DNA from 3 places in the Kluyvera georgiana genome. Region 2 is predicted to be linked to each of the others. Evidence: predicted binding sites of a transcription regulator. Region 2 holds the regulator's gene; each other region holds the start of a gene.
The links. The regulator Fur, encoded in region 2, represses iron uptake genes when iron is present. The targets are predictions, from matches to a motif close to ATAATAATGAGAACNACTATCAA.
Positions count from the first base shown of each region.

Region 1: the regulator Fur is predicted to act here: its motif matches at 2,155-2,177, upstream of sufA (Fe-S cluster assembly scaffold SufA).
Region 3: the regulator Fur is predicted to act here: its motif matches at 2,853-2,875, upstream of ftnA (non-heme ferritin).

Region 1 covers NZ_CP158865.1:2,701,205-2,705,253, forward strand. The annotation lists gene sufC (Fe-S cluster assembly ATPase SufC) at 1-230, opposite strand, end outside; gene sufB (Fe-S cluster assembly protein SufB) at 248-1,735, opposite strand; gene sufA (Fe-S cluster assembly scaffold SufA) at 1,746-2,114, opposite strand; gene ABTW00_RS12835 (nuclear transport factor 2 family protein) at 2,605-2,940, shown strand; gene ABTW00_RS12840 (SDR family oxidoreductase) at 3,118-3,861, shown strand; gene ABTW00_RS12845 (class I SAM-dependent methyltransferase) at 3,959-4,049, opposite strand, start outside.
Region 2 covers NZ_CP158865.1:3,492,902-3,496,950, forward strand. The annotation lists gene ybfF (esterase) at 1-722, shown strand, start outside; gene ybfE (LexA regulated protein) at 852-1,145, shown strand; gene fldA (flavodoxin FldA) at 1,296-1,826, shown strand; gene fur (ferric iron uptake transcriptional regulator) at 2,119-2,571, shown strand; gene chiQ (ChiQ/YbfN family lipoprotein) at 2,779-3,111, opposite strand; gene chiP (chitoporin ChiP) at 3,161-4,049, opposite strand, start outside.
Region 3 covers NZ_CP158865.1:1,925,139-1,929,187, forward strand. The annotation lists gene ABTW00_RS09140 (YecA family protein) at 1-538, shown strand, start outside; gene tyrP (tyrosine transporter TyrP) at 577-1,788, opposite strand; gene ABTW00_RS09150 (YecH family metal-binding protein) at 1,985-2,224, shown strand; gene ftnA (non-heme ferritin) at 2,259-2,756, opposite strand; gene yecR (YecR family lipoprotein) at 2,945-3,280, opposite strand; gene ABTW00_RS09165 (HD domain-containing phosphohydrolase) at 3,367-4,049, opposite strand, start outside.

The DNA.
Region 1 (4,049 bases), 790 kb from region 2:
CCCGCGCGTTCCTCTGGCGATAGCGACAGCAGATCGTGCCCTTTAAAGGTCACCGTTCCCCCCGTCACGCTATAATCTTCACGGCCTGCCAGCGTCGCGGAAAGCGTACTTTTCCCGGAGCCATTCGGCCCCATAATGGCGTGTACCTCGCCAGGACGCACGTTCAGGCTGACGCCACGCAGGATCTCTTTATCATCAACGGAGACCTGTAATTCATTGATATTCAACATATCACTTTCCTTAATCCTTAACCGACGCTGTGTTCAAGACTGATAGCCAGCAGTTTTTGCGCTTCCACGGCGAACTCCAGCGGCAGCTCCGAGAAAACATCTTTACAAAATCCGTTGACGATCATTGAGATAGCGTCATCCTCGCTAATTCCGCGCTGCAGGCAGTAGAAAAGCTGGTCTTCGCCAATGCGTGAAGTGGTCGCTTCGTGCTCCAGCTGCGCGCTGTTATTACGGCATTCCACGTACGGGAAGGTATGCGCTCCGCAGTCAGGGCCAATCAGCATCGAATCGCACTGGGTGTAGTTACGGGCGTTAGTTGCCGTCGGCATGATTTTGACCAGACCGCGATAGCTGTTCTGGCTGTGTCCGGCGGAGATCCCCTTCGAAATAATGGTGGATTTGGTGTTTTTACCAATGTGAATCATCTTGGTGCCGGTATCGGCCTGCTGATGGCCGCTGGTCAGCGCCACCGAGAAGAACTCGCCCACCGAGTTATCGCCGCGCAGAATGCAGCTGGGGTATTTCCAGGTGATCGCCGAGCCCGTTTCCGACTGTGTCCACGACATCTTGCTGTTTTCGCCTTCACACAGCGCGCGCTTGGTGACGAAATTCAGGATCCCGCCGCTGTTGTTATCGCCAGGGAACCAGTTCTGCACGGTGGAGTATTTCACCTCCGCGTCTTTATGAATGATCACCTCCACCACCGCCGCGTGCAGCTGGTAGCTGTCTCGTACCGGGGCCGAGCAGCCTTCAATGTAGCTGACATAGCTGCCTTCATCGGCAATCAGAATGGTGCGTTCAAACTGGCCGGTTTTCTCCGCGTTAATGCGAAAATAGGTCGACAGCTCCATCGGGCAGCGCACGCCTTTGGGGATATAAATAAAGGTGCCGTCCGACGCCACCGCGGCGTTGAGCGCGGCGAAGAAGTTGTCATTTTCCGGCACCACCGTGCCGAGATAGCGTTTGACCAGCTCGGGATGATCGTGAATCGCTTCACCAAACGAACAAAAGATAATGCCCTGCTCCGAGAGCTTTTCCCGGTAGGTCGTGGCAACCGAGACGGAATCAAAAATCGCGTCAACCGCCACCTCTTTGCCCTCGCGGACCGGCACGCCCAGTTGATTAAACGCGGCTTCCACCTCATCGGTTAAAAAGCTGCTGGCCCCCGTTTGTTGCCGTGCCCCAGGTTCAGAGGCGCAGGTATCGTCACAGTTGCCGCAGGACGGCGCGGAGTAATAGCTGTAGTCCTGGTAATTCAGCGAGTCGTATTTCGCTTTTAACCAGTGAGGTTCTTCCATCAAAAGCCAGGCGCGGTAGGCCTTCAGGCGAAATTCCAGCATCCATTCCGGTTCGTTGCGCCTGGCAGAAATCGCCCGCACCACCTCTTCGTTGATGCCTTTCGCCAACTCGTCGGTTTGCAGCTGGGTAAAGAACCCTTCTTTGTAGTTCAGCGGGCCACCGGCCCAGGTCTGGACATCGTCAGTTGCGTCAGTATTACGCGTCATTATGTACCGCCTATACTCCGAAGCTTTCGCCGCAGCCACATTCGTTCTGCGCCTTCGGATTATGATATTTGAACAGCTGATTCAAACCTTCGCGCACATAATCCACCTCTGTGCCATCAATAAACGGCATTGCGCGTAAAGGCACCCACAGCTTCGCGCCGTCGGATTCAAACAACAGATCGTCTTTATCCGGCTCGCTTACCGCGTCCAGCACGTAGCCAAAGCCCGCGCAGCCGGTCTGCTTCACCCCCAAACGTACGCCCTGAATCGTGGGCTGCTGTTTGACCAGCTCGCGAATATGCGCCGCGGCCGACGGCGTCAGCGTAATGCCGCGCCAGGTCACATCGTTGGGATCGAAGGTTCCTGAATGCAAATCCATAGGTCTACCTCATCAGTGGAGCCACAAAGGGGCTAGCACCATGTTAGTGATAATGATTATCACTTCAACCCTCAGCGCATGGGGGTATTCCACGGGTGCCCCTTTTCTCAGGCCTTTTTATAAGCATAGACCCTGTCGACACGAGCGAGTGAGATAGCGATTTTTTTATAATGAATTGAAAAATAATGTATTTATGATGAGTAATAGGCAAAAAATGAGGGTGTGCTAAAGATGCATAGCCAATGCCTATTTATTTAATCGGTTTTTCGACTTTCTGCGAATCAAGCACTTAGAACATTATCAATGAGTTATAAAAACACGGTATGGAGATATATAACGCACCACCAATGATGATTCCCCGTACACCACATTCCTCTGACGTGATGCGTGCGACAACGGCATAACTGGATAAATTTGTCTTGAGACCGCGCCGTTGATGTGATTTCATATTCATTAAATTTGCATTAAAATTCACACATGGAGTTGCTGCATGTCAGTAGAATCAATCGTTAAAGCACAGTTTGAAGCATATAATGCGCATGATATTGACGGATTTATCTCTTGCTTTTCAGATGAGTTTAAAGGATATCGGATGCCCACTGAAACGCCCTCAACGATAGGCAAAGCGTCATTACGTGAGTTTTACGTCAATAATCGCTTTAACAATCCACAACTCAGAGCAAAGCTTATTTCCAGAACGGTATTAGGTAATAAAGTGTTCGACCATGAGCTGATATACGGTTTGTCTCCCAATCCGCTGGAAAGCGTAGCCGTCTTTGAAGTTAAAAATGAACGCATTACAACTGCCTGGTTCTATTTTCCGTAATGCGAAACGCGCTGTCATTCTCAATAAGAATCAGGTCACAACGGATGTTGCTTTCTGAATAGGCAGAATACTGCCGTTTATATCCTATGGTGAATGGCACTAACGGGAAGATGTTATCCCATCCCATCATGCTATACCTCCGTCAACATATACTCATCACGAGAGGGAAACATGACGATGTTGAAAGGTAAAAAAGCCGTTATCACTGGAGGCGGAGGAGGATTTGGGCAGGCATTATGCGTTTGGTTGGCGCAAGAAGGCGTCGAAGTCATTTTTTCCGCTCGACGGGTTGATGATATCGAAAAAACCTGCAGCATCATCACTGCTCAAGGTGGTAGTGCACAAGGGTATATCTGTGATTTAACCCAGCCGGCATCCATTTCTCAGTTTTCTTCACAGATCTTAAGCGCCAACAGTCCCATAGACATTTTAATCCTCAATGCTGCTCAATGGTTGCCAGGCACAATGGACGAGCAGTCTGCTACTGAAATATTTAATACCATCAGTTCAGGCCTGACGGGTTCAATTCTCCTCACGCAGGCATTGCTTCCCGGATTAAGGCGCTCAGACAGTGCTGACATTGTGTCAATTATCTCCGCATGCGGCATTCCTCACTTTACTGATTCAATTGCCCACCCTGCTTTTTTTGCTAGCAAACATGGGCTTAGCGGTTTTACAACTAAACTGTCAGAACAATTATCCAGAGAAAATATACGGGTAACCGGGTTGTATCCGCCGGATTTTGAAGTGACGGGGTTAGAAGAGCCTGTTGATAATCAATCCAGAATGGGTGAGCGCCTAATGAATGGACGTTCCGTCTGGGAAACGATTCGTTTTGTACTGACTCAACCACGTAGTTGCCATATCAGTACTATCTACTTTCAAGGGCCAACGCGCGAAGACTTGCGGTGTCAGGAATAATCTAACGACATCCCGCATCCAGCCTACGCCGCTATAAACAATAGACAGGTATATGTTCTTTTTTGTTACTTCATGTCTGAAATGCTAATCCGGTCCGCTATTCATGGCTGCGCGCCAGCACATACAGCGCGTCAACCCTGTATTCTCGTTTATGACTTATCCGTTTTTTCAAAAGCCTGTACCAATGA
Region 2 (4,049 bases):
ATAATTCCCCCATCGTTCTGGTCCACGGTCTGTTTGGCAGCCTGGATAACCTGGGCATTCTGGCCCGTGACCTGCTTGCCGATCACGATGTCATTCAGGTCGACATGCGTAACCACGGTTTGTCGCCGCGTTCCGACGACATGAGCTACCCGGCCATGGCGCAGGATCTGCTCGATACTCTCGACGCCAACCAGATTGAGAAAGCCACGTTTATCGGCCATTCAATGGGCGGTAAAGCGGTGATGGCGCTGACCGCGCTGGCCCCGGAGCGCATCGACCGCCTGGTGGCTATCGACATTGCGCCGGTGGATTACCACGTGCGTCGTCATGATGAGATTTTTGCCGCGATTAACGCCGTCACCAGCGCGGGCGTCGCCACGCGCCAGCAGGCGGCCACGGTGATGCGCGAGTATCTGCATGAAGAAGGCGTGATTCAGTTTCTGCTGAAGTCATTTGTTGACGGCGCCTGGCGCTTTAACGTGCCGGTGCTGTGGGAGCAATATCCTCACATCGTCGGCTGGGAAACCATTCCCGCCTGGGAACACCCTGCGCTGTTTATTCCCGGCGGTAACTCACCGTATGTCACCGAAGCCTATCGTGATGATCTGCTGGCGCAGTTCCCGCAGGCGAAAGCGCACGTGATTGCCGGTGCGGGTCACTGGGTTCACGCCGAAAAACCGGACGCCGTGTTGCGCGCCATTCGCCGCTATCTCGCCGAGTGATTAAAAATGCATCGACCGCGCGCCATAATGGCCGTGGTCGTTGGCGTGCGGGTTCCACTGTTGTATGATTGCGCGCTGTCTGCGCCGGGCACCGTCCGGTAGCTTGTTTCCCCGAAGTCACTCAGAACCATGGCAAAAGAACAAACGGACCGTACGACATTAGATTTGTTCGCAAATGAGCGTCGGCCGGGAAGACCCAAAACCAATCCGCTTTCGCGTGACGAACAGCTCCGCATTAATAAGCGTAATCAGCTCAAACGCGACAAAGTTCGCGGGCTTAAGCGCGTCGAGCTGAAGCTCAACAGCGACGCCGTTGATGCGCTCAACGAGCTGGCGGCCGCCCGTGACATGAGCCGCAGCGAACTCATCGAAGAGATGCTGATGAGCCAACTGGCGCTGCTGCACGGGCAAGGGAAAGTCTGAAATATCCCCCAGAACACACTTTCATGTAGCAGAGTGTGCAGTACGGCACGATAGCTGTTTCCGCACGCTTCTCTGTTCTGCTATGATTGCCCTTATCTGTGGGCAATAAGCCACCACCATATCATTAAGTTTCAAGAGGTTATTTTACTCATGGCAATCGTTGGCATCTTCTTCGGTAGCGACACCGGGAACACCGAAAATATCGCAAAAATGATTCAAAAACAGCTTGGTAAAGATGTCGCTGACGTTCACGACATTGCCAAGAGCAGCAAAGAAGACCTGGCAGGCTACGATATCCTGCTGCTGGGCATCCCAACCTGGTACTACGGTGAAGCCCAGTGCGACTGGGACGATTTCTTCCCGTCTCTGGAAGAAGTTGACTTCAACGGTAAGCTGGTCGCCCTGTTCGGCTGTGGCGATCAGGAAGACTACGCGGAATACTTCTGCGATGCGTTGGGCACTATCCGCGACATCATTGAGCCAAACGGCGCGACCATCGTTGGTCACTGGCCAACCGCAGGCTACCACTTCGAAGCGTCGAAAGGCCTGGCCGATGACGACCACTTCGTGGGTCTGGCGATTGACGAAGACCGTCAGCCGGAGCTGACCGCTGAACGCGTTGAAAAATGGGTTAAGCAGGTTGCTGAAGAACTGCACCTCGACGAAATCAAAAACGCCTGATGATATTGAGGCGCGATAACAAATCGCGCCTCATTAATAGGTAAAAGCAATCAAAATAATAGCTACATTTTTTTAACTTTTCAGCGCATACCTGTACAATATCTTCTGATTTAGCGTAGGTTCATCGCTCTGTTTGTCGGTGACGCCTCGTTTTTGAAAGCTTAGTTTACCCAAGCCTTGCTGTTTTCATTTAGCCAGGGTCATTCTATAATGAGACGCATTAAAACGGGTGAATTCTCTGTGATACTTTCGCTGATGGAAGTTAATCGTTTAGCAACAGGACAGATTCCGCATGACTGACAATAATACCGCATTAAAGAAGGCTGGCCTGAAAGTCACACTTCCACGGTTAAAGATTCTGGAAGTTCTTCAGGAACCGGATAACCACCATGTCAGCGCGGAAGACTTATACAAACGCCTGATCGACATGGGTGAAGAAATTGGCCTGGCCACGGTTTATCGTGTTCTGAACCAGTTTGACGACGCGGGCATCGTGACCCGTCATAACTTCGAAGGCGGCAAATCCGTTTTCGAACTGACTCAGCAGCATCACCACGATCACCTGATCTGCCTCGACTGTGGCAAAGTGATCGAGTTCAGCGACGAATCTATCGAAGCTCGTCAGCGTGAAATTGCCGCCAAACACGGAATTCGTCTGACCAACCACAGTCTTTATCTTTACGGCCACTGTGCAGAAGGCGACTGCCGTGAAGATGAACATGCGCATGATGGCGTTGAAAAATAACGTTTCGTGATGCCTGAAAAGCCAGCCTGAAGGTTGGCTTTTTTTATGGGCGCAATCTGATCAATTCGCCTCACCTTGCGTATGGTAAAAGCAACTTTGCCCGTCAGGAAAGCGAGCTTGTCATCCGCCTGCTCCAGCGGAGAGCCAACCCTGTAACGCAAAAAGGGCGGAGAAAACTCTCCGCCCTTTTTGCTATAACAACAATCGCTATTTTGTGGCGTTGTTACTGCGAATTTCCTGCCACATTTTATCGCATTTGGCTTTTACGGCCTGGTCGTTACCGGTACGGGTTGCCTGAATACACTGCTGGTAGTCCAGCACGCGTACGCTTTCCTGATTGGCAAACTGTTCGTGCTGTTTCTCTTGCTTCAGCACGTTCAGTACGCTCTGGCAGGCCTGGATTTTATCCGGATTGCCTTCAGCGGTGTTAATGCACGCGCTGTAGGCATCCTTCAGCTTACTGTCTTCTTTCGGCGCGGATGGCTGAGCGCAAGCGGTAAGGCCAGCGGCCATCAGGGCAACAATAATCAGTTTTTTCATACGATGAGCCTCTTAGCGGCGGCAGAGGCTTCCCCTGCCGCATCATGCATCAGAAAATGGTGAACGGTGCGATAACCATAAATTTCACGTCACGCTCATCCTGGAAGATGTTGCCGTAACCACCGCCCCAGCTCGGGATATCGGAGTGGTTGTCGTACTGAGTGAAGTGCAGTTTGAAGAGGGTACCCTTCGCACGACCTTCCTGTACGGTATACATGGCATCCAGGCTGTATGCAGATTCTCTGATCGTATTGTTTTTGTTGTAGTATGCGTCCGGGTTCATCTGCCAGGTCGCTGGTTTCGCATCCCATGCATAGACGTAGGATGCACCCACTGCCCAGCCAGGAAGATTCCAGTTCTTCAGGTCATACATACCGCCGAAGAAGACCGCTTTTTCACCGTTGGCGTTGAAGTCAGAGCGGTTATCCCACCAGATATCCAGACGACCGTTTGAGGAAGCGTAGGTCGGGGTCATACGCTGCAGGAAGTAGCCCTGCTGACCGTCGGCCTTAACCCAGGTTCCTTCCAGACGGAAGTCGAAAACTTCGTTCAGTTTATAGCCGAAGGTTAACGCCTGCAGCCACGCGGTGCCGTCGTAAATATCGTTCACGCCGTGATCGCTCACTTTGTCACGGGTACCGTAGAACTGGTAGCTGGTGGTCAGCGGGCCGCCAGGGATATCAAATTTGTAGCTTGCTTTGGCGAAGTACTGGTCCACATAACCTTCCGCCTGACCGAATGCCGCTTCCAGCACCAGGTCATTTTTGAAATCGTATTTCGCACCGATAGAGTGCAGGTAATCCACCTTGGTCTTCTTATCATTCTGATAGAAGTTATCCATCTCCAGGTGCCATGGCGCCTTATACTCGTTGGTCCACATGTAGGAGAAGCTCAGCGCGCCGTTGTCGCCGTAGTCAAAGTTTGCCCCGGCTTCCGCG
Region 3 (4,049 bases), 1.6 Mb from region 2:
GCTGGAGATTGAACCCGCCGAGTGGATGTTTGCCGTATGGGGCGGGGCAGACCATGTGCCGCACTGGGCGACCGATCGCGAGCGCGACCGTTTTGTGAATCTCACGCTGCAGCATATGAGTGACATTGCCGATCGCCTGAACGACTACCCGGACCAGTTTGAGCCGCTGTTTGGGACTCGCGAAGAAGAAGGTCAGGAGCTGACCATCGTGGAGGAGTGGTGCTATGGTTACCTGCGCGGCGCGCGTCTGACCGACTGGTCCGGTTTACCGGCAGACCAGCAAGCGGCATTTGATAGCATCGCGCTGCACGGTGATGAAGAGAAAAGCGCGGCGCTGGAGTCGTTCACGGTTGAGCAGTATTTTGACAGTATCGACAAAATTCGCCCGGCGGCGTTGAGTCTGTTCGATTACTGGATGGACAATCCGAAAGAAGCGCCGGTTAAGCAGCCGATTAAAAACGAACAGAAGGTGGGACGTAACGACCCGTGTCCGTGCGGCAGCGGAAAGAAATATAAGCAGTGTTGTTTAGCAAAATAAAAAAGGGGCCGATTGGCCCCTTTTTTATATCAAGACACTTACCCCACCGACGGTAACAGCCCGGTCGCGATTCCTGCCTGAATGCCAATCACCGCAATCCCGCAGGCAAACACCAGCCACAGCATCGGTTTTCCTCCGGCGACGCGATAGCCGCCCTGAGGGTGGTGTTTGCGGCTTTGCAGCGTCAGCAATGACGGGATAATCAACGCCAGCACTGCCAGAGCCACGCCCGCGTAACCCAGCGCCATCACAAAACCGCGCGGGTAGAACAGCGCGAAGGCCAGCGGTGGCAGGAAGGTGATACCGCCGGTTTGTAGACGGCCGCGGACGCTATTTTTGCGCTGGAACAGGTCCGCCAGATAGTCAAACAGCCCCAGTGCGACGCCGAGGAAGGAGGTCGCCAGCGCCAGGTCAGCAAACAGGTGGACGGCTAGCTCAACGTGCGGCGAGGCGACAACTTCGCGAATCGCCATTAACAGGCCGTTCAGGCCCGCGTGCTGAGACATGAGTGCGCTAAAGACCGGCGAGTCGATGCTGCCGAGGGTTGCCAACTGCCAGAACAGATAGGCGACCAGCGGGATGGCGCTACCGATGATAAAAATGCCGCGCAGTTTGCGTACGTCGCCGTTCATATAGCTAACGATACTCGGTACGCTGCCGTGGAAGCCAAACGAGGTAAAGATAACCGGAATGGCCGACAGCGCCAGCCCCTGGGCCATCGGTAGCGTCATCAGATTAATTTTGTGAATGTGCGGCAGCAGCAGCGCCAGCATGACGATCAGAAAAATGATTTTGGCGCTAAACAGAAAGCGGTTAAATAGATCGACCAGCGAGGTGCCCACGCAGATGATCATGCCGCCGATGGCGGTAAACAGCAGTACGCCCATCGCGGGTGGCATATCCATGCTAAACCACTGGTTGAGACTTGAAGCCAGCAGTTCACCCGCACCGCTGATATAGGCCGCCGTGAGCGCGTACATCAGGAACATCATGCTAAAGCCGGTGATCCACTGCCCGTGGCGTCCCAGGTAGCGTAGCGCCAAAGAACCTAATCCGGTGTCGGCCGGTACGTGCTGATACACTTCCAGCAGCAGCAGGGCGGTGTAGCACATTAATGCCCACAGACCTACCAGCAGCACCAACGTGATGCCAAAACCGACCCCCGCTGAGGCAAGCGGCATTGCCAACATTCCTGCGCCGATGGTGGTGCCGGCGACGATTAAAATACTCCCCAGAGTACGGTTCTTCACGCTTTCCTCTACTTCACAACGTATTCACAACGAAAGATGTCGCGCAGAGTATGTGAATATGCGTCATTCGTCAAATCTGAATTACAGATGGTGTAATTAAAAGTTTACGTTTTTTATAGGACGCCAGAAAGCTGCGCTAGCGCAAAACATGCAGTACAAATGCAGTTTATGGTGACCTTTTTTAAGGGGAGAAATAATGGACTCTATTCACGGTCACGAAGTACTGAATATGATGATTGCATCAGGCCAGCAGTACAGCTTCGAAAGTCTGGAAGCGGCCATTCGTGCACGCTTTGGCGAGCATGCGCGTTTTCATACTTGTTCTGCGGAAAATATGAGCGCGGGCGAGCTGGTGGCTTTTTTGTATAAGAAAGGGAAATTTATACCGCTGGAATCGGGTTTTACGACCGAAGAAAGTAAGATATGCCGACATTAATCAGCAGCGGCGTATTAACGCCGCTGCATGAACATTAATTCTGAGTATCGAGCGTTGCCAGCTCTTTATCAATGAAGTACAGACCTTCACCGCTTTTACCTGCCAGCGTCAGCTTATCGATAACGGATTTAAACAATTTCTCTTCTTCATGCTGTTCCGCAACATACCACTGCAGGAAATTAAAGGTCGGATAATCCTGGTTGGACATAGCGGCGTGCGCCAGTTCATTAATTTTGCTGGTAATCAGCTGCTCGTGCTCATAGGTCACACGGAACAGTTCGTCCAGTGATGCATACTCGGCAAACGGCGAAGAGACGCTATTGATGCGTGGCAGACTGCCGGTGTCGGTCAGGTAATCAAACAGGCGCTGCATGTGCGTCATCTCTTCCTGCGCGTGGCGGCGTAAAAAGGCGGCGGCGCCTTCAAAACTGTTGAAGCTACACCAGGCGCTCATCTGTTGATACAGCAGCGAAGAATAAAGTTCGAGATTCATCTGTTCGTTTAATTTCTCGATCATTGGCGCTTTTAGCATGGTGTCGCTCCCGAAAAAATAGGTTAATTGTTAATTACAGCAGAACTATAAGTTGTTATTAATTTATTTGCAAAAGGTAAATATAAAATGATCGATATAATAATGCGAATGGGAATAAAACTCATTGGCATAAATATAACGATAAATATCAAGGGGAATAATAATGCCGGAATTCACCGGCGGTGGGGCTAATAATAGGCGCTGGAGGCAGGAATATTTGCGATACCCCGGCACTGGTACTGAAGGGTAATATATTCGTTGAGGCACAGCGAGCCGCTAATGGTGGAGCAGGTGGGAATCGGCTGACCATAGGAAAAAGCGGTGGCGTAGCCCATCTGCTGGCAGGCTTTATTGGCCTCGGATTGGGCCAGGTAACTGTCGGTGCGGGCATTCTGCAGTACCGCCTGTCCGTAGGTCAGGCGAACGATACCGCTGGTTGCATCAACTTCGCTGACACTCGCCGTGCGGGGAACCGTGCACGCGGAAAGGGCCAGCAGGGCGGGGATAAGAATGAGGCTTTTCATCATGTCGCTCTGCGCAATCTGTCGTAGTCTCATTATAACTGACGTGACCTGCGGCCAATCCCTTGAATAGTCGCCAGATTCAGGTGTTAATCCGTTTGTGACTCGTAAATAGCCTGAAACTGCAGGTGCAACTGGCAAAACAGTTTGACCAGCGTTGGGTCAAAATGGCTGCCTGAACTGCTGACGATGATTTCGTATGCGCGCTCATGCGAGAAGCTGGGCTTGTAGATGCGCTTTTGCCGCAGCGCATCGTAAACGTCGGCAATGGCCAGAATACGCGCCTCCAGCGGGATGGCTTCACCGGCTAACCCATCCGGATAGCCGCTGCCGTCCCATTTTTCATGGTGGTAGCGGATCAGATTTTCCGCCACAGAGCCGAGCACCAGCCCCTGCACGATGCGCCAGCCCTTCACTGAATGCTGCTGAATCTGCTTAAATTCGTCCTCGGTGAGTTTGCCTTGCTTATGCAGAATCGTCTCGGGCACCGCAATTTTGCCGATGTCATGCAGCGAGGCAAAATTCTCAATATCGCGGATTTGACGCTGAGGCAGCTTCATCGCGCGGGCTAACAGGCTGCAATAGGCAGAGACGCGGCGGATATGACAGCCGGTCTCATCGTCGTGGACGTGATTAATTTTTTCCATCGCTTCGACGATGCTGCGGTTAATCGCGCGGTTCTTGTTCATATGCCGCCACATCATCAGCATCATACTCAGAATAAAGACCAGCGCGGCCAGCAGTCCGGCGCTAATCATTTGTAATGAATTTT